DNA from 2 places in the Kitasatospora sp. NPDC057518 genome. Region 1 is predicted to be linked to the other one. Evidence: predicted binding sites of a transcription regulator. Region 1 holds the regulator's gene; the other holds the start of a gene.
The links. Region 1 encodes HspR, which represses chaperone genes until heat shock. Its sites were predicted from a motif close to TTGAGNNNNNNNNNCTCAA; they were not measured.
Positions count from the first base shown of each region.

Region 2: lon (endopeptidase La) is a predicted target of HspR. The motif match lies at 6,897-6,915, and genes of this name have one in related genera.

Region 1 is NZ_JBHVEU010000020.1:12,377-32,009, reverse strand. It holds gene ACFU7Z_RS03860 (hypothetical protein) at 1-13, shown strand, start outside; gene dcd (dCTP deaminase) at 85-660, shown strand; gene ACFU7Z_RS03850 (metal-dependent hydrolase) at 756-1,646, opposite strand; gene ACFU7Z_RS03845 (Yip1 family protein) at 1,771-2,826, opposite strand; partial or broken gene ACFU7Z_RS03840 (sugar phosphate nucleotidyltransferase) at 3,013-4,086, opposite strand; gene ACFU7Z_RS03835 ((Fe-S)-binding protein) at 4,429-6,654, opposite strand; gene dnaK (molecular chaperone DnaK) at 6,963-8,804, shown strand; gene grpE (nucleotide exchange factor GrpE) at 8,801-9,418, shown strand; gene dnaJ (molecular chaperone DnaJ) at 9,565-10,728, shown strand; gene ACFU7Z_RS03815 (heat shock protein transcriptional repressor HspR) at 10,736-11,266, shown strand; gene ACFU7Z_RS03810 (helix-turn-helix domain-containing protein) at 11,444-12,430, shown strand; gene ACFU7Z_RS03805 (hypothetical protein) at 12,996-13,613, shown strand; gene ACFU7Z_RS03800 (LuxR C-terminal-related transcriptional regulator) at 13,621-14,592, opposite strand; gene ACFU7Z_RS03795 (LuxR family transcriptional regulator) at 14,585-15,550, opposite strand; gene ACFU7Z_RS03790 (helix-turn-helix domain-containing protein) at 15,547-16,524, opposite strand; gene ACFU7Z_RS03785 (LuxR C-terminal-related transcriptional regulator) at 16,517-17,491, opposite strand; gene ACFU7Z_RS03780 (LuxR C-terminal-related transcriptional regulator) at 17,481-18,470, opposite strand; gene ACFU7Z_RS03775 (TDT family transporter) at 19,171-19,633, opposite strand, start outside.
Region 2 is NZ_JBHVEU010000264.1:898-11,701, reverse strand. It holds gene ACFU7Z_RS25065 (multifunctional oxoglutarate decarboxylase/oxoglutarate dehydrogenase thiamine pyrophosphate-binding subunit/dihydrolipoyllysine-residue succinyltransferase subunit) at 1-3,151, opposite strand, end outside; gene ACFU7Z_RS25060 (cell wall metabolism sensor histidine kinase WalK) at 3,385-4,572, opposite strand; gene ACFU7Z_RS25055 (response regulator transcription factor) at 4,666-5,403, opposite strand; gene ACFU7Z_RS25050 (rhomboid-like protein) at 5,965-6,732, shown strand; gene lon (endopeptidase La) at 6,938-9,337, shown strand; gene ACFU7Z_RS25040 (GtrA family protein) at 9,458-10,033, shown strand; gene ACFU7Z_RS25035 (ROK family transcriptional regulator) at 10,109-10,804, shown strand, end outside.

The sequences.
Region 1 (19,633 bases):
GTTCCTGGCCTGACGGTCGCGGAGGGACGGAACGGGCCCCGGGCGGATTCGTCCGGGGCCCTGTCGTGCACGTAACCTCGAAGCGTGCTGCTCTCTGACAAGGACATCCGGACCGAAATCGACCTGGGTCGGGTCGTCGTCGACCCGTTCGACCCGGCGATGATCCAGCCGTCGAGTATCGACGTGCGCCTCGACCGCTTCTTCCGCGTGTTCGAGAACCACAAGTACCCGCACATCGACCCCTCCGAGGAGCAGCCGGACCTGACCCGGCTGGTCGAGCCGGAGGGCGACGAGGCGTTCATCCTGCACCCCGGCGAGTTCGTGCTGGCCTCGACGTACGAGGTCATCACGCTGCCCGACGACGTCGCGTCCCGGCTGGAGGGCAAGTCGAGCCTGGGCCGGCTGGGCCTGCTCACCCACTCCACGGCCGGCTTCATCGACCCCGGTTTCAGCGGCCACGTGACCCTGGAGCTGTCGAACGTCGCGACGCTGCCGATCAAGCTCTACCCGGGCATGAAGATCGGGCAGCTGTGCCTGTTCCGGCTCTCCTCGCCCTCGGAGCACCCGTACGGCTCGGAGCGCTACGGCTCGCGCTACCAGGGCCAGCGCGGCCCGACGCCGTCCCGCTCGTACCTGAACTTCCACCGCAGCGACGTCTGAGCACAGGACCCGCAGGACCCGCGGGCCCCACGGAGCGCACGCACGACGGGCGGCCTGACCCCTCACCCGAGGGATCAGGCCGCCCGCGGCGTTTCTCAGGCCCGCTTCGGGCTGGTGACGGCGACCAGCTCGGTGCCGTCCTCGGACAGCCGCAGCTCGGTGCGCAGCTCGGCCAGCTCGCCGAGGTGGTGCAGGTGGGTGCCGCCGCAGAAGATCTGCGCGCCGCCCTCGGGCAGCTCGCAGTGCCACTGGCGGCGGGCGGTGAGCTCGGGGCCGGGCACCTCGATGCGGACCGGGGCGTCGGCGGCGACCCAGGCGGCCAGCCGGGCGTTGACGGCCTCGGTGAGGGCCGGCAGGGCGTCGGCGAGGGCCGGGAACTCCTCGGTGGCGTCCACCGTGAAGCCCTTCTTCTTCAGCGACTTGCCGAGCCGGTAGGTGTCGGTGCTGGCCGCGGTGTCCATCACCGAGCTCGCCATGGCGAGGCTGTCGAAGTCCGGGTGGCCGAAGGCGTCCGAGCGGCCCGGGTCCTTGCGCCAGCGCGGGGCGAGCGCGGCGTTCAGGGCGAGGGCGAGCAGGTGGCAGCCGCTGTGCGAGGCGCTGAGGGCGCCCCGGCGGTCGGCGTCGACGGCGAGCGCGGCGGTGCGGCCGACGAGGTCCCCCGGGTCGCCGTCGACGACGTGCAGGACCAGCCAGGACCACTCCTCGTCACCGCGCCGGACCGGGATGTCGGCGCCGACCAGCAGTTCCCCGCCCTCCGGGCCGACGGCGCCGGTCAGGCAGTCGACCACGGCCAGCTCGGTGCCGTCGACGGTCAGGGTGCCGAGATCGGCCGGCTGGTCGGGCCAGGTGTGGTCGAGCGGGTGGAACGGGGTCGCCGCGGTGACGACGGCGTACCGGCCGTCGGCCAGCGGGTGCACCGCGAGCACCGGGGACTCGCCGGTCACCGCCCCGGCCGGGAAGCTGACGTGGGTGGTGGGGAGGGTCATTCCTGGCTCCGGTGAAGGTGGGACGACGAGGGTGGGGCGGGCCCGGCGCTCGGCCGCGACCCGCCCCCATTCTGCCCTTCGCCCGTCGGAGCCCTCGGCCCGGCGTCGCTCCGCCCGGTGCGGCTCAGCCCAGCGTCGGCAGCTTGATCAGCACCAGCAGCGCCACCAGCTGTATCGCCGAGGCGGCCGCGGCCTTGCCCCAGGGCAGGTCGTGCAGCCGCCGGACCATGCTGGTCAGCAGGTACGCGCAGAGCATCCAGGTGGCCCAGCCGACGACCTGGACGACGGCGCTGCCGGAGGGCAGCACCAGGTCGAGCAGCAGCCGGGGCGCGTCGGTGAGCCAGCCGATCAGCGCGGCCAGGCCGACGGTCGCCTTCCACGGGCCGTCGCCGCCCAGCTGGCGGGCCATCGCGTAGGTGACCCCGCCGAAGAGCGCGCCGGCCACGGTGAAGCCGATGGCGGCGGCGAGGATGCCGGTCAGCGCCACGGTGAAGGTCGAGTTGACGATGTCGTCGTGGGTCAGCCCGATGCCGAGCACCGCGAGCGCGCCGTACAGCAGCGAGACGGTGAGCGCGGGCAGCCAGACCTGGTGGTCGCGGGTGCGGTCGAAGACCGCGGTCGGGCTGCGGAACAGGCCGGTGAACAGTTCGCGCCAGTGCGGCCGGGGCCCGGCGACGTGCGGGGCGGACTGGCCGCCGGCCCGGTAGACGGCGACGTTGTCCTGGCCGTACGGCTGCTGGTCGTAGCCCTGCTCGGGGCCGTAGCCCTCCTCGGGGCCGTAGGGCGGCTGCTGCCCGTGGCCGTCGTCGTAGTAGCCGTGCTCCTGGCCGGGGTGCCCCTGGTACGGCGGCTGTCCCTGGTACGGACCGCCGGCCGCGTACGGGTCGCCGACGGGGAAGGCCCGGGTGCTGCCGGGCCGGTCCGCCGCGTACGGGTCGTACCCGTCCCCCGCCGTCTGCCCGGGACCGCCGGGCGTGCCGGGCGTGCCGGGACCGCCCGGACCGCCCGGACCGCCGGGCGCGCCGCCGGGCCCGCCGGGCGTCGCCGCGTGCGGGGCCGTGAAGTACTCCGGCCCGTCCGTCCCCCCGTGCCCCCCGGGCGCGGACGGCGGCGGAGGGGCCGACCACCCGCCGCGCGGACGGTCCGCGCCCTGACCGTTGTCGTATCGATTACCAGCCACGGTCCGAAGGTACCCGTCCGGCCCGGCCCGCGGCGGCCCCGGACGAAGCCGGGGCCGGTTTGCAGCGAGGCTGAGACGAACGGGGCCGAAAACCCGCGGGGCGCGGGGTGGCTACCGCTGTGCGCCGACCGACGGCCCGTGCACCGCCGCGGCCGCGCTGGTGCCGGCCGGGCAGCCGCCCGGGCCGGCCGAGGTGCGGACGGCGCCGACCGGCAGCAGGGTGCCGCAGGCGATCCGGATGCCGTTCGGCAGCTCGTTGTCCGACTCCACGATCGCGCCGTCGCCGATCACCGCGCCGTCCAGCGCCGAGCGGGCGCCGACGGTGGCGAAGGCGCCCACGATCGAGTCCTTGACCAGGGTGTCCGGGCCGATCACCGCGCCGGGCAGGATCACGCTGCCCTCGACGATCGCGCCGGCCTCGACCACCGCGTCCTCGGCGACCACGGTGCCGCCGCTGAGCACCGCGCCCGGGTGGACGGTGGCGCCGGGCAGCAGCAGGGCGTCGCCGGTCGGGCCGGGGACGGCCGGGGAGTCGACCTTGCCGAGCACCAGGTCCGCCGAGCCGCGGACGAAGGCCGCCGGGGTGCCCAGGTCCAGCCAGTACGAGGTGTCGACGACACCGCGCAGCAGCGCGCCGGTGGCCAGCAGTTCGGGGAAGGTCTCGCGCTCGACGGACACCTCGCGGCCGGTCGGGATGCGGTCGATCACGGACCGGGTGAAGACGTAGCAGCCGGCGTTGATCTGGTCGGTGACGATCTGCTCCGGGGTCTCCGGCTTCTCCAGGAACTCCAGCACCCGCCCGTCCTCGTCGGTCGGGACGAGGCCGAAGGCCCGCGGGTCCTCGACCCGGGTCAGGTGCAGGGTGACGTCGGCCCCGGCGGCCACGTGGCCGTCGCGCAGGGCGGCGATGTCGACGCCGGAGAGGATGTCGCCGTTGAAGACCAGGACCGGTTCGTCCGGGCCGCAGGTCAGGCCGGAGGCGGCGTTGCGGATCGCCCCGCCGGTGCCCAGCGGCTCGCGCTCGGTCAGGTAGACGAGCTCGATGCCGTACGGGGTGCCGTCCTGGAAGTGGTCCTCGAACACCTCGGCCAGGTACGAGGTGGCCAGCACGACGCGGGTGACGCCGGCGGCGGCCGCGCGGGCCAACTGGTGCGCGATGAACGGGACGCCTGCCACCGGCAGCATCGGCTTGGGGGTGTGGGTGGTCAGCGGACGCAGTCGCGTGCCCTTACCACCGACCAGCATGATCGCCTCGGTCATGGTCTGCGCTGTTCCCCTTGTGGTCTCTGCGGCCCGGCCCGGCGGGCCGACACCTCGTCGTCGGTCTGGACCCGGCCGTGCGGCCGGCGCGGGTCGCCACCCGCCCGGGGCTTCCGTCCGGAACGGGTCGACCGGCACGAAGCCGGTCCGGGCCTACTGTATTTGCTTCCGACCGAATGCCCGTCCGGCGCCTGTGCGATTGCCGTCACCCCCCGTACGCCCGCCGTACCGGGGCGGGCCGTCCGGAGCGACCGAAAGCCCGGCCCGGCGGGCGCGTTCGCGGCGTCCACCGGGCCGGGCAGTTGTTGCAGAACTGTCGAACAGCGGGCTCGTCGGCGCCGGTCAGGCGCCCACCGTCGCGGGCTGCTCCTCGTCCCCGGTCGGCGGGAGGGCCTTCACCGAGTCGAGCAGCAGCTGGGCCACGTCGACCACCTTCAGGTGCTCCTTGGCCGCGCCCTCGTTCTTCTTGCCGTTGACCGAGTCGGAGAGCATCACCAGGCAGAACGGGCAGGCGGTGGAGACGATGTCCGGGTTGAGCGACAGCGCCTCGTCCACGCGCTCGGTGTTGATCCGCTTGCCGATGCGCTCCTCCATCCACATCCGGGCACCGCCGGCGCCGCAGCAGAAGCCGCGCTCCTTGTGCCGGTGCATCTCCTGCTGGCGCAGACCGGGGACCTTGTCCATGATCTCGCGCGGCGGGCTGTAGACCTTGTTGTGGCGGCCCAGGTAGCAGGGGTCGTGGTAGGTGATCAGGCCCTCGACCGGGTTGACCGGGATCAGCTTGCCCTCGTCGATGAGGTGCTGCAGCAGCTGGGTGTGGTGGATGACCTCGAAGTGGCCGCCCAGCTGCGGGTACTCGTTGGCGATGGTGTTGAAGCAGTGCGGGCAGGTGGCCACGATCCGCTTGACCGGGGCGTCCTCCAGGGCCGCGTTCAGCGTCTCCACGTTCTGCGCGCCGAGCATCTGGAACAGGAACTCGTTGCCCAGGCGGCGGGCGGAGTCACCGGTGCAGGACTCCTCCTTGCCGAGGATCGCGAACTTCACGCCCGCGGTGTGCAGCAGCTCGGCGAAGGCCTTGGTGGTCTTCTTGGCGCGGTCCTCCAGGGCGCCGGCGCAGCCGACCCAGTAGAGGTACTCGACCTCGGCGGGGTCGATGTCCTCGCCGATCACCGGCACCTCGATGCCGGTCTCCTTCTTGAGCTCCTTGACCCAGTCCAGGCGGGCCTTGGTGGCCATGCCCCACGGGTTGCCCTTGTTCTCCAGGTTCTTGAGCATCGTCCCGGCCTCGGTCGGGAACGAGGACTCGATCATCACCTGGTAGCGGCGCATGTCGACGATGTGGTCGATGTGCTCGATGTCCACCGGGCACTGCTCGACGCAGGCGCCGCAGGTGGTGCAGGACCACAGCACGTCCGGGTCGATGACGCCGTTCTCTTCGGCGGTGCCGATCAGCGGGCGCTCGGCCTCGGCCAGGGCGGCCGCCGGGACGTCCTTGAGCTGCTCGGAGGTGGCCCGCTCCTCGCCCTCCATGTCCTTGCCGCCGCCGGCCAGCAGGTACGGCGCCTTGCCGTAGGCGTGCTCGCGCAGGCTCATGATCAGCAGCTTCGGCGAGAGCGGCTTGCCGGTGTTCCAGGCCGGGCACTGCGACTGGCAGCGGCCGCACTCGGTGCAGGTGGAGAAGTCGAGGATGCCCTTCCAGGAGAAGTGCTCGACCTGGGAGACGCCGAAGACGGCGTCCTCGGCCGGGTCCTCGAAGTCGATCGGCCGGCCGCCCGAGGTCATCGGACCGAGGGCGCCGAGCGCGGTGCCGCCGTCCTCCTCGCGCTTGAAGTAGATGTTGAAGAAGCCGAGGAAGCGGTGCCAGGCCACGCCCATCGAGGGGTTGAGGCCGATGGTGGTCGCCCACGCGAACGAGATGCAGATCTTCAGCATCGCGAACAGGTAGATCAGGTTCTCCAGCGTGCCGTGCGACAGGCCGCCCAGCGCGGAGACCAGCGGGTACGAGACCAGGTGCTCCGGCCCGTACGAGTCGACGCCGTTGAGGGCGCCCTCCAGGCCGCGCAGCATCAGGATGCACAGGCCGATGCCGAGGATCGTGTACTCGACGTAGAAGGCCTGCCAGGCGATCGAGCCGGCGAACCGGGACTTGCGGCCGGACCGGGACGGCAGGCTCATCAGCCGGATCACGATCAGGACGGCGATGCCCAGCGTGGTCAGGGTGCCGACCAGCTCGACGAAGAGCTGCCAGATCATCCAGTGGCCGATGATCGGCAGCGCGAAGTCGGCGTCGAAGAGCTGGCCGAAGGCGTTCACGATGGTCAGCACCAGGCTGAAGAAGCCGACCGCCACGAACCAGTGGGCGATGCCGACGATCCCCCAGCGGTTCATCCTGGTGTGGCCGACGAACTCGGTCGCGACGGTCTTCACCCGCTGGGCGGGCTGCCCGAAGCGGGTGGAGTCCGGCGCACCGGTGCGGACCACCTTGTAGATGTACAGCGCCGCACGGGCGGCGAGCGCGGTGCCGATCACGAATGTGACCAGCGAGATGACGATCGCTGCTAGCTGCATCGGCTCTCCGTCTCCTGCGGCTTTGCGGTTGAGCAGGCTCTGCGTTACACGGTCTTGGGAACTGAGTGTACTGGTCGGTAACTTGCCGGGCCGACGGCCCGGACATTACCGGTGACCGACCGTCGTCCAGAAGATTCCCAAGCTATGGCGGCAGTCACGTGGCCGCACCCCCGCCCCGGCGCGGCGCGCCCGCTCCGCCCCGCCGCTCAGCAAAGTTGAGCGAGCGGCGCTCATAGCTGTTGACTCCGTCCACCGGGTCGTGCATCCTTGAGCCTGTAAAGCTCAACTCTTCCGTGGAGGTATCTACGATGGCACGCGCGGTCGGCATCGACCTCGGTACGACGAACTCGGTCGTCAGCGTTCTGGAGGGTGGCGAGCCCACCGTCATCACGAACGCCGAGGGCGCTCGGACCACGCCGTCCGTCGTCGCCTTCGCCAAGAACGGCGAGGTCCTCGTCGGCGAGGTGGCCAAGCGCCAGGCGGTCACCAACGTCGACCGCACCATCCGCTCGGTCAAGCGCCACATGGGCACCGGGTGGAAGATCAACATCGATGGCAAGGACTTCAACCCCCAGCAGATCTCGGCCTTCGTGCTGCAGAAGCTGAAGCGGGACGCCGAGGCGTACCTGGGCGAGACGGTCACCGACGCCGTCATCACCGTCCCGGCGTACTTCAACGACTCGGAGCGCCAGGCCACCAAGGAGGCCGGCGAGATCGCGGGCCTGAACGTCCTGCGCATCGTCAACGAGCCGACCGCGGCCGCCCTGGCGTACGGCCTGGACAAGGACGACCAGACCATCCTGGTCTTCGACCTCGGCGGCGGCACCTTCGACGTCTCCCTGCTGGAGATCGGCGACGGGGTCGTCGAGGTGAAGGCCACCAACGGTGACAACCACCTCGGTGGCGACGACTGGGACCAGCGCGTCGTCGACCACCTGGTCAAGGTCTTCCAGGGCGGCCACGGCGTCGACCTGTCCAAGGACAAGATGGCCCTCCAGCGTCTGCGCGAGGCCGCCGAGAAGGCCAAGATCGAGCTGTCCTCGTCCTCCGAGACCTCGATCAACCTGCCGTACATCACGGCCTCCGCCGAGGGCCCGCTGCACCTGGACGAGAAGCTCACCCGCGCCCAGTTCCAGCAGCTGACCGCGGACCTGCTGGAGCGCTGCAAGGTCCCGTTCCACAACGTCATCAAGGACGCCGGCATCTCGCTGTCCGAGATCGACCACGTCGTCCTCGTCGGCGGCTCGACCCGCATGCCGGCCGTCGCCGAGCTCGTCAAGGAGCTGACCGGCGGCCAGGACGCCAACAAGGGCGTCAACCCGGACGAGGTCGTCGCCATCGGCGCCGCGCTCCAGGCCGGTGTCCTGAAGGGCGAGGTCAAGGACGTCCTGCTGCTCGACGTCACCCCGCTGTCCCTCGGCATCGAGACCAAGGGCGGCATCATGACCAAGCTGATCGAGCGCAACACCACGATCCCGACCAAGCGCTCCGAGATCTTCACCACGGCCGAGGACAACCAGCCGTCCGTGCAGATCCAGGTCTACCAGGGCGAGCGCGAGATCGCGGCGTACAACAAGAAGCTCGGCATGTTCGAGCTGACCGGCCTGCCGCCGGCGCCGCGCGGCCTGCCGCAGATCGAGGTCACCTTCGACATCGACGCCAACGGCATCATGCACGTCGGCGCCAAGGACCTCGGCACCGGCAAGGAGCAGAAGATGACCGTCACCGGCGGCTCCTCGCTGCCGAAGGACGAGGTCGACCGCATGCGCCGCGAGGCCGAGCAGTACGCCGAGGACGACCACAAGCGCCGCGAGGCCGTCGAGACGCGCAACTCCGCCGAGCAGCTCGTCTACTCGACCGAGAAGTTCATCGCCGACAACGCCGACAAGCTGCCGGGCGACGTCAAGACCGAGGTCGAGACCGCCATCGGCGAGCTCAAGGAGGCCCTGAAGGGCGAGGACATCGCGAAGATCCGCGAGGCCTCGGAGAAGGTCTCCACCACCGCGCAGAAGCTCGGCCAGGCGCTGTACGCCAACGCCGACGCCACCGCCGGTGCCGCCCCCTCCGGTGACTCCGCCCAGGCCAAGGACGACGACGTCGTCGACGCCGAGATCGTGGACGACGAGAAGCCCAAGGGCGGTGCGGCATGACGGACAAGCCGCAGGGCGGCAAGCCCGGCGACGACTCCGCCGCCGAAGAGGCCGTGATCAAGGCTGCCGAGGAGGCCGCCGCGGCCGGCAGCGGGGAGTCCGGTTCGGAGGGTCTCGCCGCCGCCAAGCGCGAGCTCGCCGAGCGCACCGGTGACCTGCAGCGCCTCCAGGCCGAGTACCAGAACTACCGCAAGCGGGTCGAGCGCGACCGGCTGACCGTCCGCGAGATCGCCGTCTCCAACATCCTGGAGTCGCTGATCCCGGTCCTGGACGACATCGGCCGCGCCCGCGAGCACGGCGAGGTCACCGGCGGCTTCAAGTCCGTCGCCGAGTCGCTGGAGACGGTCGTCGCCAAGCTGGGCCTGCAGCAGTTCGGCAAGGAGGGCGAGCCCTTCGACCCGACCATGCACGAGGCGCTGATGCACAGCTACTCCTCGGACGTCACCGAGGACACCTGTGTCCAGGTCCTCCAGCCCGGCTACCGCATCGGCGAGCGGATCATCCGCCCGGCGATGGTGGCCGTCGCCGAGCCCCAGCCCGGCAGCCAGGCGTCCACGGACGCCGAGGCCAAGTCCGCCGACGCGGACAAGTCCGACGGTGGCTCGGACAGCTGACAACCTGTGACGGGTGACAACCAGTGCGCTGCGGAGTCGTACGCCGGCCAGTACGGCGGCCGGCTCCGCAGCGCGCTGTCAGCAGTCGTGCTCGCAGCCGCTGTTGACAGCTCAGTGACGATGGACATCGGGAGGTGGCGTACGCCATGAGTGGCAAGGACTTTGTCGAGAAGGACTACTACAAGGTCCTCGGCGTGCCCAAGGACGCCACCGCCACCGAGATCAAGAAGACCTACCGCAAGCTCGCGCGCGAGTTCCACCCCGACGCCAACAAGGGTGACGCCAAGGCCGAGGAGCGGTTCAAGGACATCTCCGAGGCGTACGACGTCCTCTCCGACGAGAAGCGCCGCAAGGAGTACGACGAGGCCCGCAGCCTCTTCGCCAACGGCGGCTTCCGGGCCGGCGGCGGCCCCGGCGGCACCGGCAGCTACAGCTTCGACTTCGGCGACCTCTTCAGCGGCAGCCAGGGCGGCGCCGGCAGCGGGGGCGGCATCGGCGACGTCTTCGGCGGCCTCTTCAACCGCGGCGGCACCCGGCAGGCCCAGCCCCGGCGCGGCGCCGACGTCGAGACCGAGGTGACGCTCTCCTTCGAGGAGGCGGTGGACGGCGCGACCGTCCCGCTGCGGATGACCAGCCAGGCCCCCTGCCGCAGCTGCAACGGCACCGGCGCCAAGACCGGCACCACCCCGCGGGTCTGCCCGACCTGCGTCGGCGCGGGCACCGTCAGCCGCGGCCAGGGCGCCTTCGCGCTCTCCGAGCCGTGCAAGGACTGCCGCGGCCGAGGCATGATCGTCGACGACCCGTGCACCGACTGCCACGGCAGCGGCCGGGCCAGCTCGGCCCGCACCATGCAGGTCCGCATCCCGGCCGGCGTCCAGGCCGACCAGCGCATCCGGCTCAAGGGCAAGGGCGCACAGGGCGAGCGCGGCGGACAGCCCGGCGACCTCTACGTCACCGTGCACGTCGACCCCCACCCCGTCTTCGGCCGCAAGGGCGACAACCTCACCGTCACCGTGCCGGTCACCTTCCCCGAGGCCACGCTCGGCGCCACCATCGAGGTGCCCACGCTGAACGGCCCCGCCGTGAAGCTCAAGCTGCCCCCGGGCAGCGCCAACGGCCTCACCATGCGCGCCCGCGGCAAGGGCGCCACCCGCAAGGACGGCACCCGCGGCGACCTCCTCGTCACCGTCGAGGTCGTGGTGCCGCAGCACGTCACCGGCGACGCGCTGAACGCCCTCGAGCAGTACCGCGAGGCCACCGCCTCCGACGATCCGCGCGCCGCCCTCTTCCGGGCGGCGAAGGGAGCGTGACGACCAGATGTCCCCGATGAACCCGATCGACCCCGACACCCCGATCGGCCCCGGCCTCGGCGAAGGCCTGCCCGGCGCCGGCCCCCGCCGCACCCGCCGCGCCGCCGCGTCCCCGCCGCCGTACGTCCTCACCGAGGACACCCCGGTGTACGTCATCTCCGTGGCCGCCGAACTGTCCGGCCTGCACCCGCAGACCCTGCGCCAGTACGACCGCCTCGGCCTGGTCTGCCCCGACCGCACCGCCGGCCGCGGCCGCCGCTACTCCGCACGCGACATCCAGCAGCTGCGCGAGGTCCAGCGGCTCTCCCAGGACGAGGGCATCAACCTGGCGGGCATCAAGCGGATCATCGAGCTGGAGAACCAGGTCACCGCCCTCCAGTCCCGCGTCACGGAACTGGTCGACTCCCTGGAAGGCGCCGCCACCGCCCTCCAGCAGCGCGAGGCCGCCGTCCACGCCTCCTACCGCCGCGACCTCGTCCCGTACCAGCCCCCCACCCCGCAGTCCAGCGCCCTCGTCGTCTGGCGCCCCAAGCGCTGACCGGGCACCCACCGGCCGCCGGCCCCTCCTCTCGGGGGGTGCCGGCGGCTGCCGTGTGGTGAGAGAGTGCAGTCACATTTCGTCTTCATCGGACTCATCAGGTCTGGCATGCTGAAACGTGACTCAGCGGCGGCGCTGATGGGACACAGGCGTCACGGTAACGGCAAGGAGCCGCAGATGAGTGAACGAGAGCAGCCCGTTGCCGCTGGCTCACCCGTCCTGTCGGCCGAGGCCCGAGAGCTATATCTGGCCGTCATCCGAGGAGACGGTCATCTGCCGTCAGGATCCGATCCCGGGCGGGCCGATGCCGCTCGGGACGAGTTGGTCGGAATTGGCCTCCTCGTACCCGACACCGACGATCCGAGCGATTTCATAGCGGCCGATCCCACCCAGCTCTCGACAAGCCTCAGCCATTCGTGGCAACGCCAAGCACTGGATCTCCTCTCGCGGGCCGTTTCACTCCCGTCCGAACTCCAGGAACTCGCACAGGAATTCCACGCCCCGAAACAGCAGGGAGGGTCGATCGAATATGTGCGAGGGAAGGCCCTAATTCATCAGCGAGTACAGCAGTACAGGGTTTCCATGGAGGAAGCCCTGGCGCTCCAGCCTGGCGGCCCTCGGCCGCCGGACGTTCTCTCGGTCATGGTCGAGCAGGACCTGAACACCCTCCGCAGTGGCACGACGATGCGGACGATTTACCACGCCAGCACCCGGTACCATCAGCCGACCAGGGATTACGTGGCCACACTCGCACGTGCTGGTGGGCAGTACCGGACTCTCGACGAGCCCTACACGCGACTGATAGTGATGGATCGGCGCGTGGCCGTGATCCCGATCGCCGATGACATGAGCCTCGCGGCCTTCATCTACGACCCCGCAGTCGTCAGCTATCTCGTCGAAGAGGTATTCGAGCGCTGCTGGAGCCGCGCGCTGGAATTCGAGGGCGACCGCACAGTGCCACAACAGGTGGTGTCCCGCCTGCGCCAGACGATTATTGACCAGATGCTAGAGGGCACCAATCACCGGGTCATCGCACGACGCCTGGGAATCAGCGAGCGAACGCTGGCCAGACATATAGCCGAGATGCGGGACGACTACAAGGTCGACTCACTGTTCCAGCTCGGATACGTTCTCGGCCGCAAGGCACAGGGGCCGATCGACTGAATCACCGCCCACTACGGACAGACCGGAGAATGTTCCGGGATTCCGGCATGGCCGGGGCGAACAGGGCCGCACTCAGGTCCAGGCGATGTCGTCGGCAAGGGTCACAGCAGCTTCCGTAGCGCCTGTCCCATGAGAATCGACAGCGTCCGCGAGGCAGCCAACGCCAACCACAGCAGCCGCGACGGCCAACGAAAGCACAACCTTGCGGACAAATCGGCGCATGGTAGGCACGCCCCCACTCTCTCCCTCGGGAATCGCCACTGGAAGTTTCAAGCCAGGATAACGGCTCACATAGTGCCGCACGATAGAGAAGCTGTCACCTGGCCTGCCGCAGAGTGTGCGTCATCTCCCTGCCAGGCGTCCAGATGACACAGGCCAACCCTGGACGCGACGCCGCCCGGCGATGGACGATCAGTTCGCTCCCAATGGTCCGGCAAGACACCACATCTTGCCAATGTACCGTCAAATGCTAAGTCGTTCACCAGCGGCATCACCACACAGAGCAGCCCACAGCCAACGCGTCGCCGACTCTCACTCCCCCGGTCGGCCTTTCCCCGGAGTCGACATGACCGAGCCCTACCTGCGTCACCACGACAGCCAGGCCCCTGAGGGTCGGCGTGCACGTGTGTTCCTGGCCGCCCCGCTGATGCGACTGACCGGGCCGGCCGACAGCGTGGTGACCCTCGCCAGCCGGACGCGGCTGACGACGCTCCGCACCACCCTCCTCCGCAGCGGTGCCGCCGTGTACAGCGCGCACCACAGCGACGCCTGGACCATCTCCGGCCGCGCGCCGGAGCCCCGCGTCCCCTCCGACTTCCGCGCCCTCCAGTCCGCGGACCTCGTGTTCGCCTACGTCGGCGCCCCGCTCTCGGCCGGCGTGAGCCTGGAGCTCGGCTGGGCGTCCGCGCTGCGCAAGCCGATCGTCCTCCTGGTCGACGAGGCCATCACCCACAACCCGCTGATCGCCACCATCGAGCAGGTCGCCCCCGTCCTCCCGCTGGTCTTCGACGACACCTGGTCGCAGGAGGCCCTCAACCACACGGTCGAGACCGCGCTCGACTGGGCCGGCATGGCGCTCTCCCTGCGCGAGGGCTTCTGGACCGCCCCCGGCGAGCAGTTCAACGTCCCCCGGCAGCAGCCCGCCGTCCCCGGCTACTGGCCGACCGGCGCCGCCACCGGCTGAGCAGCGGCTACCCACCGGGCTCCCCCGCCCGGGCTCCCCGCATCTGCCAGCCCAACTGGAACAGCGTCTCCGCGTCGTACAGCTCACGCAGCCGGGCGATGTGACCGGCGACGGTGCGTTCGCTCAGCCCCAACCGGCTGGCGATCGCCCGCTGCGTGAGGCCGCGGGCGAGCAGCCGCGCGACCTGCTCGTGGGCGGCCGGCGCCACCGAACCGGCGGCCAGTGCGGCCCAGTCCACGACATCGGCCTGCTGCCAACGCTGCTCGAAGACGTCGACCACGTACGCGACCACCGCGGGATCCTCCACCACGGCGGCGACCTTGTTGTCAGGGGTCGCCGGGATCACGGCGACGGTGCGGTCGAAGATGAGCGTCCGGCTGAAGGCGGCGTCGAGGACGCGGATCCGCGAGCCGATCCTCGTGGACTCCGCCGCGAACTCGACCTGGTCCCCGTCCAGTCGGGCCTGCGGTTGGTAGATCGTACGCACCGAGCCACCGCGCTCGATGTAGCGGAGCGTATGGGCCAGACCGTCCCCCCGCTGCGCGGGCGGCTGGAACCTGCCCGGCTGGGCGGTCAGGCATTCGTGCGGATAGTCCTTGATGAGCCGGGCGACCAGGTGCCGGATCTCCACCATGCCCGCCACCCTCCGCACCCCGCCCGCCGGTTCCGTCCGACGTGGTGCCGCGTCGTAGGCCTGGGTGAGGTCCTCCAGCAGATCCGGAATGAGAGCGGCCTTGGCGAGCAGGCGGGAACTCTCCTCCCGCAGTTCGGTACCCAGGCGTTCGCCCACGGCCCGGGGGTTGATCGAGGTGTAGAAGCCGTCCGTGGCATGGAGGAGCAGGAGTCCCAGGTCGGCGAGTTGTCTGACCGTCGGCTCGTCCTCGGGACGGATGTCGGCGACGTGGAGGCGGCCGCCGTCTCGGAGGATCTCCCGGTAGAGCTCCCGGGCGGCGGCGTCCGGCAGGTCGGCGTCAGACATCGCGAGCCCCCCGCATCTGCCAGCCCAGTTGGAACAGCGTCTCGGCGTCGTACTGATCCCGCAGCCGGGCGATGTGGGCCGCGACCGTCCGCTCGCCCAGGCCCAGGCGGGTGGCGATCGCCCGCTGGGTGAGGCCGCGGGCGAGCAGCCGGCCGACCTGCTCGGGCACGGACGGCTCGCTGGAACCGGATGCCAGGGAGGCCCAGTTGACGCCCTCGGCGTCCTGCCAGTGCAGTTCGAAGGTCCGCACCAGGAAGTCGACCACGGCCGGGTCGTCGATGACGGCCGCGCTGGTTACCCCCGGTGCGGCGGCGACCACGGCCACGGTGCGGTCGAAGATCAGCATCTTGGGGAACGAGAACGCCGCGACCCTGATGTGGCAGCCGATCCCGGTCAGCCGGGCAGCCAGTCGGACGGTCGAGGCGTCGAGACGGGCCGCGGACTGGTAGAGGGTGCGGATCGAACCGCCCGTCTCCAGGAAGCGGCGGGCGTGGTTCACGGTGTCGTCGGCGGCGTCCACCGGCCGGGCGCCGCCGGGGTGGGCGCAGAGTGCCTCGTGGCGGAGCTCCTCGGAGAGTTGGGAGACCTGGTGCCGGATGTTCTCCATGCCCTCGACGACCCGGGTGCTCCCGGAGCGGTCGCGGCGGCGGGACGCCGCGTCATAGGCGACGGTGAGGTCGCCGAACACGTCCGGGAGTTCTTCGGCCCGTGTCAGCAGACGCGTGCCGGCCGCCCGCAGGTCGGCGCCGATCCGGGCCGTGACCGAGCGCGGGTCCACCGCGCTGAGCGAGCCGTCCAGGACGTACGGCTTCAGCAGCCCCAGGTCCATCAGGGTCTGGACGGTCTGCGCGTCCTCCTCCGCCACGTCCGCGATCCGGATCCGGCCGCCATCGCGCAGGATGGCCAGGTAGAGGGCGCGGGCGGTGTCGTCGGGCAGGGCGAATCCGGTGTCGGTCACAGCCGCTCCCCCCGCATCTGCCAGCCCAGCTGGAACAGTGTCTCGGCGTCGTACTGCTCCCGCAGCCGGGCGATGTGGCCGGCCACGGTCCGTTCGCCCAGGCCCAGGCGGGTGGCGATCGCGCGCTGGGTGAGGCCCTGGGCGAGCAGTCGGGCGATCTGCTGATGGCTGGGCGAGTCGGCGGAACCGGCTGCCAGCGCTGCCCAGTTGACTCCCTCGGCGCGCTGCCAGAGCTGCTCGAAGGTGTCCACCACGAAGGACACCATCGCCGGGTCGTCGACCACGGCGGCGCTGGTGTGATCGGGAGCGGCCGGGATGACGGCCACGGTGCGGTCGAAGACCAGGAAGCGTGTGAACGGGACGGCGAGGATCCGGGTGGTGCAGCCGAGCAGGGCGACCTCGGCGGCGAAGCGGACGGTCGGCGGGTCCAGTCTGGCCGAGGCCTCGTAGAGCGAGCGCACGGTGCCACCGCGCTCGTGGACGCGGCGGGCGCGGTCGAGGGAGTCGGGTAGCAGTTCGGCGGGACGGGGGCCGCCGGGCTGGGCGGTCATCGTCTCGTCGGGGAACTCCTGGGCCAGCAGTTCCAGTTCGTGCCGGATGTCCTCCTTCGCCGTGAGGTAGCGGACCCCGGCCGTGCCGCTCCGCCGTTTCGGGGTCGCGTCGTAGGCGCGGGTCAGTTCGCCCATCAGCTCGGGCAGTTGCTCGGCCTCCACGAGCAGGCGGGCGCTCTGTCGGCGGATCTCGGTGCCGATCCGCTCCGTGGCCGCCCGCGGGTCGACCGCGCTGTACGCCGCGTCCTGCAACTGCGGCACCAGCAGCCCGAGTTCCACCAGCCGTCGGAGCGCAGGACCGTCCTCCGCGCCGACCTCGGCCGACCGGACCCGGCCGCCTTCGCGCAGGACGGCGAGGTAGAGGGCGCGGGCGGCGGCGTCCGGGAGGGCGGCGGAGAGCGGGGTGGCGGGGGTGTCAGTCATGGTGTTCTCCGCGGAGCTGCCAGCCGAGGTGGAAGAGGCTGTGGGCGCCGTAGCGGTCGCGCAGCCGGGAGATGTGGGCGGCGACGGTGCGTTCGCTCACGCCGAGCCGGGTGGCGACGGCCCGTTGGGTGAGGCCGCGGGCGAGCAGTCGGCCGATCCGGACGGTGGTGACGGACGGCGGGTCGAGGTGGCGGTCGGCGGGGGTGGCGCGGGCCCAGTCGCGCTCGAACTGGGCGACCAGGTAGGCGACGGTGGTGGGGTCGGTGAGGAAGGCGGCCCGGTTGCGGTCCTCGTCGGCGGGGATGACGGCCACCGCGCGGTCGAAGACCAGTACCCGCTCGTACGGTTCGGCGAGGACGCGGACCTGGGCGCCGTGCCCGGTGCGCAGCGCGACCTGGCTCCGTGCGGCGGGGTCGGCCAGGGTGACCGGCTGGTAGACGGTGCGCAGCGAGCAGCCGCGGCGGAGCAGCGAGAGGTCCTGGGCGAGGGCCATCCGGAGGGCTTCGAGGGGACGCGGTCCGGGCTGGGCGGCGAGGACCTCCTCCCGGCATTCCGAGACGAGTTCGCCGACCCGCCGGCGGACCTCGGCGGCGTCGTCGACGGTGCCGGCCGCGGGATCGCCGGTACCGGGATCGCCGGCACCGGAGTGGACAGCCGGGAGGTCGACGCCCGGGTGGCGGGCGGCGTCGTAGGCGCGGGCCAGCGGCCCGAGGGTGCCCGGGAGGCGCTCGGCGTGCCGTAGCAGGCGGAGGGCGCGGGTGCGCAGTTCGAGGCCGATCCGGTCGCCGAGGGCGCGCGGGCTGGCGGCGGTCCAGCCGGTGGCGGTGGGGGTGAGCAGGCCGCGGGCGACGAGGGCGGCCAGGGTGGGGCGGTCGGCGGGGGCGAGGTCCTCGGGGCGCAGTCGGCCGCCGCCCCGGACGGCGGTGAGGTAGAGCGCCCGCTCGGCCGGGCCCGGCTCATCGGTCATCGCGGGAGCCTCGCATCAGCCAGCCGAGTTGGAAGAGGGTCTGGGCGCCGTAGCGGTCGCGCAGCCGGGAGATGTGGGCGGCGACGGTGCGTTCGCTCAGGCCCAGCCGGGTGGCGACGGCTCGCTGGGTGAGGCCGCGGGCGAGCAGCCGGCCGACCCGGTCGGGGATGGTGCGGGCGGGTGCCTGGCCGGGGGCGGCGGCGCCGGCGGTGTCGGCGCGGGCCCAGTCGCGTTCGAAGGTGCCGACCAGGTAGGTGATGGTGGCCGGGTCGGTGATGAAGGCGGCGGTGCTGTTGTCGTCGTTGGCGGAGATCACGGCGACGGTCCGGTCGAAGACGATCAGCCGCTGGAAGGGCTCGTCGAGCACCCGGATGAGCGAGCCGTGCCGGGTGACCTCCTCGGCGTAGGCGAGGGCGGGCGGGTCGGCGAGGGCGACCGGCTGGTAGATGGTGCGCAGCGAGCAGCCGCGCCGGAGCAGTTGGACGTCCTGGAGGAGGGCGACCTGGAGGGTGTCGGCGGGCCGGTGGCCGGGTTGCGCGGTGAGGACCTCGGAGCGGCAGTCGGAGACCAGTTGGGAGATCCGCTGGCGGATGTGGACGTGCCCCTCGACGTGGACGGCGCCGCCGGCCCGGTCGGTCGGCCGGGGCATCGCGTCGTAGGCCCGGGTGAGGCCGTCGAGGGCGCCCGGGAGGTTCTCCGCGCGGACCAGCAGCCGGGTGGCCTCGCTGCGCAGTTCGGCGCCGAGGCGGTCGCTGACCGAGCGCGGGCTGACGGCGGTGTAGCAGCGGTCCATCCGGTTGACCATCAACAGGCCGATGTCGATGAGCTGTTGGAGCGCGCCCCGGTCGGCGTCCGCGACCTCGCCGGTGGGGACGCGGCCGCCCTCGGCGATGATGGCCAGGTAGAGCTGCCGGGCGGCCTCGTCGGGCTCCTCGCCCACCGGTCCCTGCTGCGGTGTGACCGCCGGTTCCGCCGTCACGTCGCACTCTCCCTGCCGGACGCCTCTCCCCTGGTGCTGCCCCTGTTCCTCGCCGCGCGGGCCGCGGCACCGGTGGGCCGGGCGGGCTCACGGTGCCGGTGGGCGGTACGGCGTGATCATGGATCAGGCGGTCACGGTACCGGGTGGGACGGCGGACCCCCGGGCCCGGGTGCCGTCGCACGCCGGGTCGTCCGGGGGCCGCCATCGGTACGCCAATGCCAAGGCGCTCCCGTCGAGGCGGAGCAGCAACGCCTCGACGGGTCCGGCCGGGAGGCCATCACCACACATGGTCCCGGCCGGCGCCCTTCCCCCCCGTTCCACCGGTGCGGGTTGTCGCACCTGCGGTCAGTTTCGAAGAGCGAGTCGCCACCATCAGGCTGCGGTTGCCTGGACGACTTGGCGTGCCTCCACCCTCACAGCGTGACGGCCGGTGAACAAGTGCCGCCCGAGTGCATGTTCGCGCAATTGCAGCTATCTGCATCCGGGGGCGGCCGCGGGCGGTTCGGGCGGTGGGGCGGATTCCGGTGGGAACCCGGGCCTGGAAGGGGAGTCGGCGCCGACCGGCACTTCCGCCGGGCGGCTGTGCGCGGTCGTCCCGGCCGTGCACGTTCCTGCATCGGCGGCGTGCTCCTGAGCCGTACCGTCCGGCGCGGGGACGGGCCCCGCACCACGCGGACGGCCGCCCCGGGCGACGGGCCCCTCAGCGGGCCAGCAGCCGCCCCCGCGCGAGCCCGGCCGCGGTGCCGCCCGCGGCGAGCACCCAGGCGGACGCCAGCAGCAGGTAGAGGCCGACGGCCAGCGCGCTGAAGCCCGCGAAGCCGGTGTGCCGGGCGAGCGCGGAGGCGCCGGTGACGCAGGTGCCGACCGGGAAGGTGTACGCCCACCAGGTCATCGCGAACGGCATCCCGGCCCGCCGGGCCCGCAGGTTGGCGGCGAGCGCGACGGCCAGCCAGAGCATCGCGACGCCGATCACCGCCACGCCGTACAGCTCGGCGAGGTCGGTCATGGCGGGGGCCAGCGCGGGCAGTACCGGGCGGGCGGCGTCGGCGAGCTGGTGGACCGCGGTGACGGACTGGCCGAGCGGGCCGAGCACCAGGAACAGCGTGGGGGTGAGCGCCAGGGCGGGCAGCCTGCTGTGGAACAGCCCGGTGAACACCACCGGC
Region 2 (10,804 bases), on a different contig from region 1:
CGGACGAGTGGTCCGGTCCCTGGCCCTCGTAGCCGTGCGGCAGCAGCAGGGTGACGCCGGAGTGCTGGCCCCACTTCTGCTCGGCGGAGGCGATGTACTCGTCCACCATGGTCTGCGCGCCGTTGACGAAGTCGCCGAACTGCGCCTCCCACATGACCAGCGCGTTCGGGCGGGTCAGCGAGTAGCCGTACTCGAAGCCCATGGCCGCGTACTCCGACAGCAGGCTGTCGTAGACGGTGTAGCGGGCCTGGTCCTCGGTGAGGTACTGCAGCGGGGTGTAGTCCTCGCCGGTCTTGCGGTCGATCAGGACGGCGTGCCGCTGGCCGAAGGTGCCGCGGCGGCTGTCCTGGCCGGCCAGGCGGACCGGGTGGCCCTCCATCAGCAGCGAGCCGATGGCGAGGGTCTCGCCCATCGCCCAGTCGATGGTGTTGTCCTCGACCGAGGCGGCGCGGCGCTGCAGCTGCGGCAGCAGGCGCGGGTGGACGGTCAGCCAGTCCGGGTGGTTGACCTGCGAGGCGGCGATCCGCTTGACCATCTCCTGGGAGATGCCGGTCTGGATGCTGACCGGGAAGTCGGCCTGCGGCTTGCCGGCGGTGGCGTCGGCCGGCGCCTGGGCCGCGTCGCGGACCTCGGCGAAGACCTTCTCCAGCTGGCCCTGGAAGTCCTGGAGCGCCTGCTCCGCCTCTTCCATGGTGATGTCGCCGCGACCGATCAGGCCCTCGGTGTACAGCTTGCGCACCGAGCGCTTCTTGTCGATCAGGTCGTACATCAGCGGCTGGGTGAACGACGGGTTGTCGGCCTCGTTGTGACCGCGGCGGCGGTAGCAGATGAGGTCGATCACCACGTCCTTGTGGAACGCCTGGCGGAACTCGAAGGCGAGCCGCGCGACGCGGACCACGGCCTCCGGGTCGTCGCCGTTCACGTGGAAGATCGGGGCCTCGATCATGCGGGCCACGTCGGTGCAGTACATCGAGGAGCGCGAGGACGCCGGGGCGGCGGTGAAGCCGACCTGATTGTTCACCACGACGTGCACGGTGCCGCCGGTGCGGTAGCCGCGCAGCTGCGACATGTTCAGGGTCTCCGCGACGACGCCCTGGCCGGCGAAGGCCGCGTCGCCGTGGACCTGGATCGGCAGCACCGGGAAGGTGGTGCCGCCCTGGTCCAGGATGTCCTGCTTGGCGCGGGCGATGCCCTCGACGACCGGGTCGACCGTCTCCAGGTGGGAGGGGTTCGCGGCGAGCGAGACCTTGATGGTCTCGCCGTCCAGGCCGGTGAAGGTGCCCTCGGAGCCCAGGTGGTACTTGACGTCGCCGGAGCCGTGCATCGACTTCGGGTCGAGGTTGCCCTCGAACTCGCCGAAGATCTTGCCGTACGGCTTGCCGACGATGTTGGCCAGCACGTTCAGGCGGCCGCGGTGGGCCATGCCGATGACGGCCTCGTCGAGGCGGTGCTCGGCGGCGGAGTCGATGGTCGCGTCCAGCAGCGCGATCAGCGACTCACCGCCCTCCAGCGAGAAGCGCTTCTGGCCGACGTACTTGGTCTGCAGGAAGGTCTCGAAGGCCTCGGCCGAGTTCAGGCGGCGGAGGATCCGCAGCTGCTCCTCGCGCTCGGGCTTCGCGTACGGCTTCTCCAGGCGCTCCTGCAGCCACTTGCGCTGCTTCGGGTCCTGGATGTGCATGTACTCGATGCCGACGGTGCGGCAGTACGTGTTGCGCAGCAGGCCGAGGATGTCGCGGAGCTTCATCATCTTCTGGCCGCCGAAGCCGCCGACCGCGAACTCGCGCTCCAGGTCCCACAGGGTGAGGCCGTGGGTGGTGACGTCCAGGTCGGGGTGCTTGCGCTGCTTGTACTCCAGCGGGTCGGTGTCGGCCATGAGGTGGCCGCGGACCCGGTAGGAGTGGATCAGCTCCATGACGCGCGCGGTCTTGTTGACCTCGTCGTCGTGGGTGGTGGCGACGTCGGTGGCCCAGCGGACCGGCTCGTACGGGATCCGCAGCGACTCGAAGATCTCGTCGTAGAAGCCCTTTTCGCCGAGCAGCAGGCGGTGGATCTCGCGCAGGAACTCGCCGGACGCCGCGCCCTGGATGACGCGGTGGTCGTAGGTCGAGGTCAGCGTCATGATCTTGGAGACGCCCAGCCGGGACAGGGTCTCCGGGGCGGAGCCCTGGAACTCGGCCGGGTACTCCATGGCGCCGACGCCGACGATGGTGCCCTGGTTCTGCATCAGGCGCGGCACGGAGTGCACGGTGCCGATGCCGCCGGGGTTGGTCAGCGAGACCGTGACGCCGGTGAAGTCGTCCATGGTCAGCTTGTTGGCGCGGGCCCGGCGGACGATGTCCTCGTAGGCCTGCCAGAAGCCGAAGAAGTCGAGCGTCTCGGCCTTCTTGATGGCCGCGACGACCAGCTGGCGGTCGCCGTTCGGCTTGACCAGGTCGATGGCCAGGCCGAGGTTGACGTGCTCCGGCTTGACCAGGAAGGCCTTGCCGTTCTCCACCTTGTAGCTGTAGTTCATGCCCGGGGCGGCCTTGATGGCCTGGACCAGGGCGTAGCCGATCAGGTGGGTGAAGGAGACCTTGCCGCCGCGGGCGCGCTGCAGGTGGTTGTTGATGACGATGCGGTTGTCGATCAACAGCTTCGCCGGCACGGCGCGGACCGAGGTCGCGGTCGGCACCTCCAGCGAGGCGTCCATGTTGGTGGCGACGGCCTTGGCCGGGCCGCGGAGCTGGATCAGCTCGGGGCCGGCGGCGGCAGCGGGCTCGGCCGGCGCCGGGGCGGCGGCCTTGGGGGCCGGGGGCGCGGCGGGCGCGGCGGCGAGCGGAGCCGGGGCGGCGGCCGGAGCCGGAGCCGGGGCGGCCGGCGCCGGAGCGGCCGGAGCCGGAGCGGCGGCGGGCGCGGCCGGAGCAGCGGCTGCGACGGCGGGCGCGGGGGCAGCGGCAGGGGTCGGCGCGGGGCCGGCCTGGGTCGCGGCCTGGGTCACTGGGGTCACCTCGGTACCGGGCTTGTAGTCGGCGAAAAAGTCCCACCAGGCTCGGTCGACCGAGTTCGGGTCCTGGAGGTACTGCTGGTAGATCTCGTCGACGAGCCACTCATTGGGGCCGAAGCCAGTGGAGCTTGCCGAGCTGTTGGGGGTTTCAGGGGACTGTGGCGACACGGCGGCAACCGCCCTCTTCCGCTTCCTTTTGGGATGTTTGGACAGCGGGGATTAAGGCTACGCCCCTGACCAGTGATCGCGCAGTCCCCGGGGCCCAGGCGTCGCCCAGATCACAGTGCTGACCTGCACTTTGGCTGAAAAAGTGCGTTAGAAAGCCGTATCTGAGGGGAACCGATCAGCGCCGAACAGGGGGCATACCGGGGCCAAAGCGGACAAAAACCCGGCCAAATCCTCTAACGATCTTCGTAGACCGCTGTGTCGGATCTGTGACAAATGTCCCGACCGTCGCTCTGACGCCGTGCGGGCAGCCGGACCTCGATCCGGCAGCCGCGCGGGGACTCGGCCACCGCGATCCGTCCGCCGTGCAGGTCCACCGCCCAGCGGGCGATGGCCAGGCCCAGTCCGGTGCCGCCGTCCGAGCCCGGTCCGGCGGCGGTCGCGGTGCCGCTGCGGCTGAACCGCTCGAAGACCCGGGAGCGGTCGGCCGGCGGGATGCCGGGGCCCTCGTCCTCGACCTCCAGCAGCAGGCCGCCCTCCTCGCCCTCCGGCCTCGCCCGCACCGTCACGGTGCCGCCGGGCGGGGAGTGCTTGCAGGCGTTGTCGACCAGGTTGGCGACCACCTGGTGGAGCCGTTCCGGGTCCGCCACGCCGGTCAGGCCGGTCGGGCTGACCTCCAGGGCCAGCCGGACGTCCCCGCGCCGGGAGAAGGCGCCGCCGGCCGTCGCGCCGTCCACGGTGACCCCGCGCAGCACGCCGTCCAGGAACTCGCGCACCTCGAAGGGGCGGGCGTCCAGGGCGACCACGCCGTCGTCGATCTTGGAGAGGTCGAGCAGGTGGGTGACCAGGCGGCCGAGCCGCTCGGTCTGCTCCAGGGCCGCCCCCAGGGTGGCCGGATTGGGCTGGACGACGCCGTCCACCACGTTCTCCAGGACGGCGCGCAGCGCGGCGATCGGCGTCCGCAGTTCGTGCGAGACGTTGGCGACCAGCTCGCGGCGGTGCCGGTCGGCGGCCTGGAGGTCGGCGGCCATGGCGTTGAAGGCGGCCGCCAGCTCGCCGATCTCGTCGCGCGAGTTCACCTCGACCCGGCGGCTGTAGTCGCCGGAGGCCATCGCGCGGGCGGCGGCCGTCATCTCGCGCAGGGGGGCGGTCAGCCCGTGCGCGAGGAACTGCATGAAGAGCAGTGAGGCGATCATGGAGAAGACCATGATGATCCGGATCTGCGTCTCGGACCGGATCGCCACGACCACCATCCCGGTGGCCAGGCACACGGAGACGATCACGAGCAGGGTGAGCTTGCCCTTGATCGAGCGGACCGGGTCGAGCGGCCGGATGTCGGCCCAGACCCGGCGGGCGGCACGGGCGGCCAGGTTCTGCGGCCGCGTGTCGGCGGATTCCCCGTTGCGTTGCTGTGGAAAGGTCATCGGTTCCTTGTGGTCCCCGCGGTGTCGGCCCGCGTGGTGGCACGGCGTCGTCCGGGCTGCGGGCCCCCCGGTGGCCCGTCGCCCTGGGAGGCCCTAGGAGAGCGGGGCCTCCAGCGCGTATCCGACACCGTGGACGGTGCGGATCCAGCTGGCGCCGATCTTCCGGCGCAGCGCCTTGACGTGGCTGTCCACCGTGCGGGTGCCGGAGGCGTCGGTCCAGTCCCAGACCTCGGCCAGCAGCTGCTCGCGGGTGAGCACGGCGCGCGGCTGGGCGGCCAGGCAGGCGAGCAGGTCGAACTCGGTCGGCGTCAGGTGGACGTCGCCCGAGGCCAGCCGGACCCGGCGCTGCACGTGGTCGATCTCCAGCTCGCCGAACCGCAGGCTGCCCAGCGCGGGCGTGCGGGCGGCCTGCTGGGCGCGCTCGACGCGGCGCAGCAGGACGTTGACGCGGGCGGCCAGTTCGCGCATCGAGAACGGCTTGGTCATGTAGTCGTCCGCGCCGACGCCGAGGCCGACCAGCAGGTCCGTCTCGTCGTCGCGGGCGGTCAGCATCAGCACCGGCACCGGGCGCTGGGCCTGGATCCGGCGGCACACCTCCAGGCCGTCGAAGCCGGGCAGCATGATGTCGAGGACCACCAGGTCCGGCTGCCAGGTGTGGAAGCCGTCGACCGCGCCGGGGCCGTCGTGGGCCACGGCGACCTTGAAGCCCTCGGCGCCCAGCCGGGCGGCGATCGACTCGGCGATCGTGGGCTCGTCCTCCACCACCAGGACTCTGCGCTGGCTGCTCACAGTGCCGCCGGCGTTGTGGTTGTCCTGCTGAATCTCTGTCACGGTCACGCCACCGCCCCCAGGGCTGCGGGCCGGCCACCTGTGGGGATGGCGGGGCTCCGCTCGTAGTCTTGTTCCGTCGTGGACTGTGCCGGGTCCGCCGTCCCGTCGCGCGATCGGGAGCCGAGGACGGATGGTCGGCCGCCCACTTCTCCCGCGCACTTCGCAGCGTACGGACAGCGGATGCTTCCCGGCAGGTGGACCGGACGTTTCCGGCCCGTGGGCCGGCTGTCGGGCCGCCCTCGGACCCACTGCACGAGTGGGCACGGGCCGATACCTTACCCGTCGAATTTTCTCTGCGTAACGGTACGTATGCAGTGCAGTTGACGCCAAGTCGCCGGTCAGAGGCCCTGGTGCCCCGTTTATGGAGAGAAGGTCTGGACCAATGTCGGGAATCCGGCGGTCCGCTACGGCGACGGTCTTCACGGGCTTCTTTCAGGTGCCTCTCAGAACCTCGACGTACCGTGGCCAGGTGAGCGCCCGGCCGGGCGGAATCCGCGGCGCGCGCCGGTACGTTGGGCATCCGGCGGGGAGCCGGTGGCTGCGGCGTGGAGCGGAGGCGGCATGGCGGGACTCGGGCGGGGTGCCGACGGGTACGGGAGTGCGGGGGCGCCGTACGGAATGCTCCGCCTCGGGCTGCGCACCGGCGTCCTGGAATGGCTGCTGGAACGGGTGCCGACGCCCCGGAGAACGCCCTTCACGCTCGGGTACCTCGCCGTCGTGGGAGCCACCACGACCTTCGCCCGGCTCGCCGATCCGGAACTCGTCCAGCGTCTGCAGGAGGCCTCCAGTTCGGACGGCCACAACCTGCTCCAGCATCCTTTGCGCGCCCTTGTGCTGAGCGGGTTCTGGGTGGCCGGCGAGGTGTGGATGCCGTACCTGTGGGGATTCGCCCTCACCCTCGCCCCGCTGGAGCGCAGGGTCGGCCCGGCCCGGGCCGCGGCGGTGTTCGCGGCCGGGCATGTCGCGGCGACGCTGCTCTCCCAGGGGGTGGTGATCACCGCGGTGGAGACCGGGCGGATGGCGCCCGAGGCGATGGACTACCTGGACATCGGGGTCAGCTACGGCGTGCTCGCCTGCCTGGGCGCGGTGGCCGGGCTGCTCTCCTGGCGCGGGCGGCTGCTCGCGCTGGGCGGCGCCGGGCTGATGATCGCCGAGCAGATCGCCACCGACAAGGACGTGATCACCGGGGTGGGGCACCCGGCCGCGGTGCTGACCGGGGTCGCGCTGTGGCGCTGGCTGCGCCGGGTCGAGCGGCGCCCGCCCCGGCCGCGCCCGGCCGCCGCGGCGGCCGCGTGCGGCGCGCCCGCGCGGGTGCGTGCGGCGCGCTGACGCCGTCGCCCGGTCGGACCTCCCCGGACTCGCGGGGCTCCCCGTCGGGACTTTTCGAGGCGTGTCCGGTGCTCTTTTGACGAAGTCGGGTGCCGCGCTTTCCCTGCCGATTCCTGTTCGCTCACGGCGAACAGGGGGCCGGGAACATCCGACGCCCGTGAAGCCTTAGTCAGGTCGACTCAAGTTCACTGACTGGGGAGAGATCATGGCATCGACGTCCACACCGCTCACCCTGCCCGTGCTGCCGCTCGACGACGAGGTCGTCCTGCCGGGCATGGTCGTCCCGCTGGACCTGAAGGACACCGAGGTGCGCGCCGCCGTCGAGGCCGCCCGGGCCGCCGCCACCGGCGCCGGCAAGCCGCAGGTCCTGCTGGTCCCGCGGGTGGACGGCTCGTACGCGGCGGCCGGCACGCTGGCCACCGTGGAGCAGGTCGGCCGGCTGGCCGACGGGGAGCCGGCCGCGCTGGTGCGCGCCGTGCGCCGGGTCCGGATCGGGGTCGGCACCACCGGCCCCGGCGCCGCCCTCTGGGTGGAGACCACGCCGTTCACGGAGTCCTCGGTGGGCACCCCGGTGGCCGGCCGGGCCGCCGAGCTGGTCAAGGAGTACAAGGCGCTGTCCACCCAGTGGCTGCGCAGGCGCGGCGCCTGGCAGATCGTCGACCGGGTGGCGCAGATCGAGGGCGTCGGCGAGCTCGCCGACAACATCGGCTACGCGCCCTTCGCCACCGCCGAGCAGAAGCTCAAGGTGCTGCTGGAGGCCGACCAGGTCGCCCGCCTGGAGTACGCGCTCGCCCTGCTGCGCGACCACCTCGCCGAGGAGGAGGTCAACGACACCATCCGCAAGGACGTCGAGGAGGGCGTGGCCAAGCAGCAGAAGGAGTTCCTGCTCCGCCGCCAGCTGGAGGCCGTCCGCAAGGAGCTGGCCGAGCTGAACGGCGACCCGGCCGACGAGGAGGGCGACTACCGCGCCCGGGTCGAGGCCGCCGACCTGCCGGAGAAGGTCCGCGAGGCCGCGCTCAAGGAGGTCGACAAGCTGGAGCGCTCCTCCGACCAGTCGCCCGAGGGCTCCTGGATCCGCACCTGGCTGGACACCGTCCTGGAGCTGCCCTGGAACGAGCGCACCGAGGACGCGTACGACATCGCCGGCGCCCGCGCGGTGCTGGACGCCGACCACGCCGGCCTGGCCGACGTGAAGGAGCGGATCGTCGAGTACCTGGCCGTCCGCAAGCGCCGGGCCGACCAGGGCCTCGGGCTGATCGGCGGCCGCCGCGGGGGAGCGGTGCTGGCCCTGGTCGGGCCGCCCGGAACGGGAAAGACCTCGCTCGGAGAATCGGTGGCCCGCGCCATGGGCCGGAAGTTCGTCCGGGTCGCGCTCGGCGGCGTCCGGGACGAGGCGGAGATCCGCGGCCACCGGCGCACCTACGTCGGCGCGCTGCCCGGCCGGCTGGTGCGGGCGATCAAGGAGGCCGGCTCGATGAACCCGGTCGTCCTGCTCGACGAGATCGACAAGGTCGGCTCCGACTACCGGGGCGACCCGGCCGCCGCCCTGCTGGAGGTGCTGGACCCGGCGCAGAACCACACCTTCCGGGACCACTACCTGGAGGTCGAGCTCGACCTCTCCGACGTCGTCTTCCTCGCCACCGCCAACGTGCTGGAGTCCATCCCCGGGCCGCTGCTCGACCGGATGGAGCTGGTCCGGCTGGACGGCTACACCGAGGACGAGAAGGTCGTCATCGCCCGCGACCACCTGCTCCCGCGCCAGCTGGAGAAGGCCGGTCTGGGCGGCGGGCAGGTCACCGTGGACGAGCCGGCGCTGCGCAGGCTCGCCGGGGAGTACACCCGGGAGGCGGGCGTCCGCACCCTGGAGCGCTCGATCGCCCGGGTGCTGCGCAAGATCGCCGCGCAGGCCGAGCTGGGCGAGCGCGAGCTGCCCGCCGCGGTCGGCGCCGAGGACCTGCGGGCCCTGATCGGCCGGCCGCACCACGTGCCGGAGTCCGCCCAGGAGCCGGCCGAGCGCCGTACCGCCGTCCCCGGCGTGGCCACCGGCCTCGCGGTGACCGGCGCCGGCGGCGACGTCCTCTACATCGAGGCCTCGCTGGCCGACGCCGAGACCGGCGGCACCGGGCTGACCCTCACCGGGCAGCTGGGCGACGTGATGAAGGAGTCCGCGCACATCGCGCTCTCCTACCTGCGCTCGCGCGGCGCCGAGCTGGAGCTGCCGGTCACCTCGCTGCGCGACCGCGGCGTGCACCTGCACATCCCGGCCGGGGCCATCCCCAAGGACGGGCCGAGCGCCGGCATCACCATGACCACGGCGCTGGCCTCGCTGCTCTCCGGGCGCAAGGTGCGCACCGACGTGGCGATGACCGGCGAGGTGTCGCTGACCGGGCGGGTGCTGCCGATCGGCGGGGTGAAGCAGAAGCTGCTCGCCGCCGACCGGGCCGGGGTCACCACGGTGATCATCCCCAGGCGCAACGAGGCCGACCTGGACGACGTCCCGGCCGAGGTGCTGGAGCGGCTCACCGTCCACCCGGTGGCGGACGTCCGGGAGGTGCTGGAGCTGGCGCTGGAGCCGGCCGGGGCCGCGGTGCTGGTCGCCGCCTGACCGGCTCGCCCCGGCCGCCGCCCGGGCCGCCCGAGCGGCGGTCCGGGCGGCCCGTCGGCACTCCGCGGGGCCGCGGCGGTCTGCGGGGCCGACGGCACCCCCGCGTGCGAGACTGCGGAGATGCCGTCCCCCACGCAGCGGGCCCTGGCCCGGGTGCCCGAGCGGCTGCGCCCCTTCCTGGTGCGGCACCGCCGGCTGGTGAAGTTCCTGCTGGTCGGGAGCGGCTGCTTCGCGCTCACCACGGTGATCGACTTCGAGCTCAAGTTCACCGTGCTGGAGCACAAGCCGGTGGTCGCGCTGACCGTCGCGACGGTGATCGGCACCGTCGTCTCGTACGTGCTGAACCGCCGCTGGGCCTTCCGGGCCCTGCGGGCCGACGGCCGGCGGCGCGAGGTGCTGGTGTTCATCCTGGTCAGCGCGGTGGCGATCGCCGTCAACGACGTCCCGCTGGCGGTCTCCCGGTACCTCCTGGACCTGCGCGAGCCGTACGTCGATCCGCTCCGCCAGGAGGTCGCGGACTTCCTCAGCGGGATGGTCGTCGGCACCTTCGTGGCGATGCTGTTCCGCTACTGGGCGATCCGGCGGTGGGTCTTCCCGCCCGCCGGGACGGCCCCGGCCGAGCCCGTCCCGGTGCCGACGACGGTGCCCCCGGAACCCGGCTACGCTGCACCCGAGATGCCACGGGATGTGCCGTAAGGACGTAAAAGGGGCGAGGTGAGCCTTGTGCACGAGTCCGACCCCGCCCGGACCGGGCCCGCCAGCCAGCAGGGGATGCGCCGGGCCAACCTGGCCCTGGTGCTCGGGACGATCGCGAGCGGGCCGCGCTCGCGCGCCGAGGTGGCCGCCGGGACGGGGCTGACCAGGGCCGCCGTCTCCTCGCTGGCCGAACAGCTGATCGCCGCCGGCCTGGTGGTCGAGGAGGGCCCCGCCGCGCCCAGCGGCAAGGTCGGCCGCCCCGGCACCGCCCTCGGCCTCAACCCGGCCGGGCCCGGCGGCCTCGGCGCCGAGATCGGCGTGCGGCACCTGGGCGCCTGCGTGGTCGACCTGCGCGGGGAGGTCCGCGGCTGGCGGCGCCGGGAGGTCTCCAACCACGGCCGCGAGCCCGCCGCCGTGATGGCCGACCTCGCCCACCTGCTGCACGAGGCCGTCGCCGAGTCGGGGCTGCGCCCGGCCGCCCTCACCCTGGCCGTGCCCGGGCTGGTCGGCGGCTCCGGCGGGATGCTCCAGCGGGCCGCCAACCTGGGCTGGCAGGACGTCCCGCTGGCCGCCGCCCTGCGCCCCGCGCTGCGGACGGCCGGGGGCGGACTGGCCGACCTGCCGATCGAGGCGGACAACGAGGCCAACCTCGGCGGACTGGCCGAGCGCTGGCTGGGGGAGGGCCCGGAGGACTTCCTGTACGTCTCCGCCGAGGCCGGGGTCGGCGCGGCGATCGTGGTCGGCGGCCGGCTGCTGCGCGGGGCGGGCGGC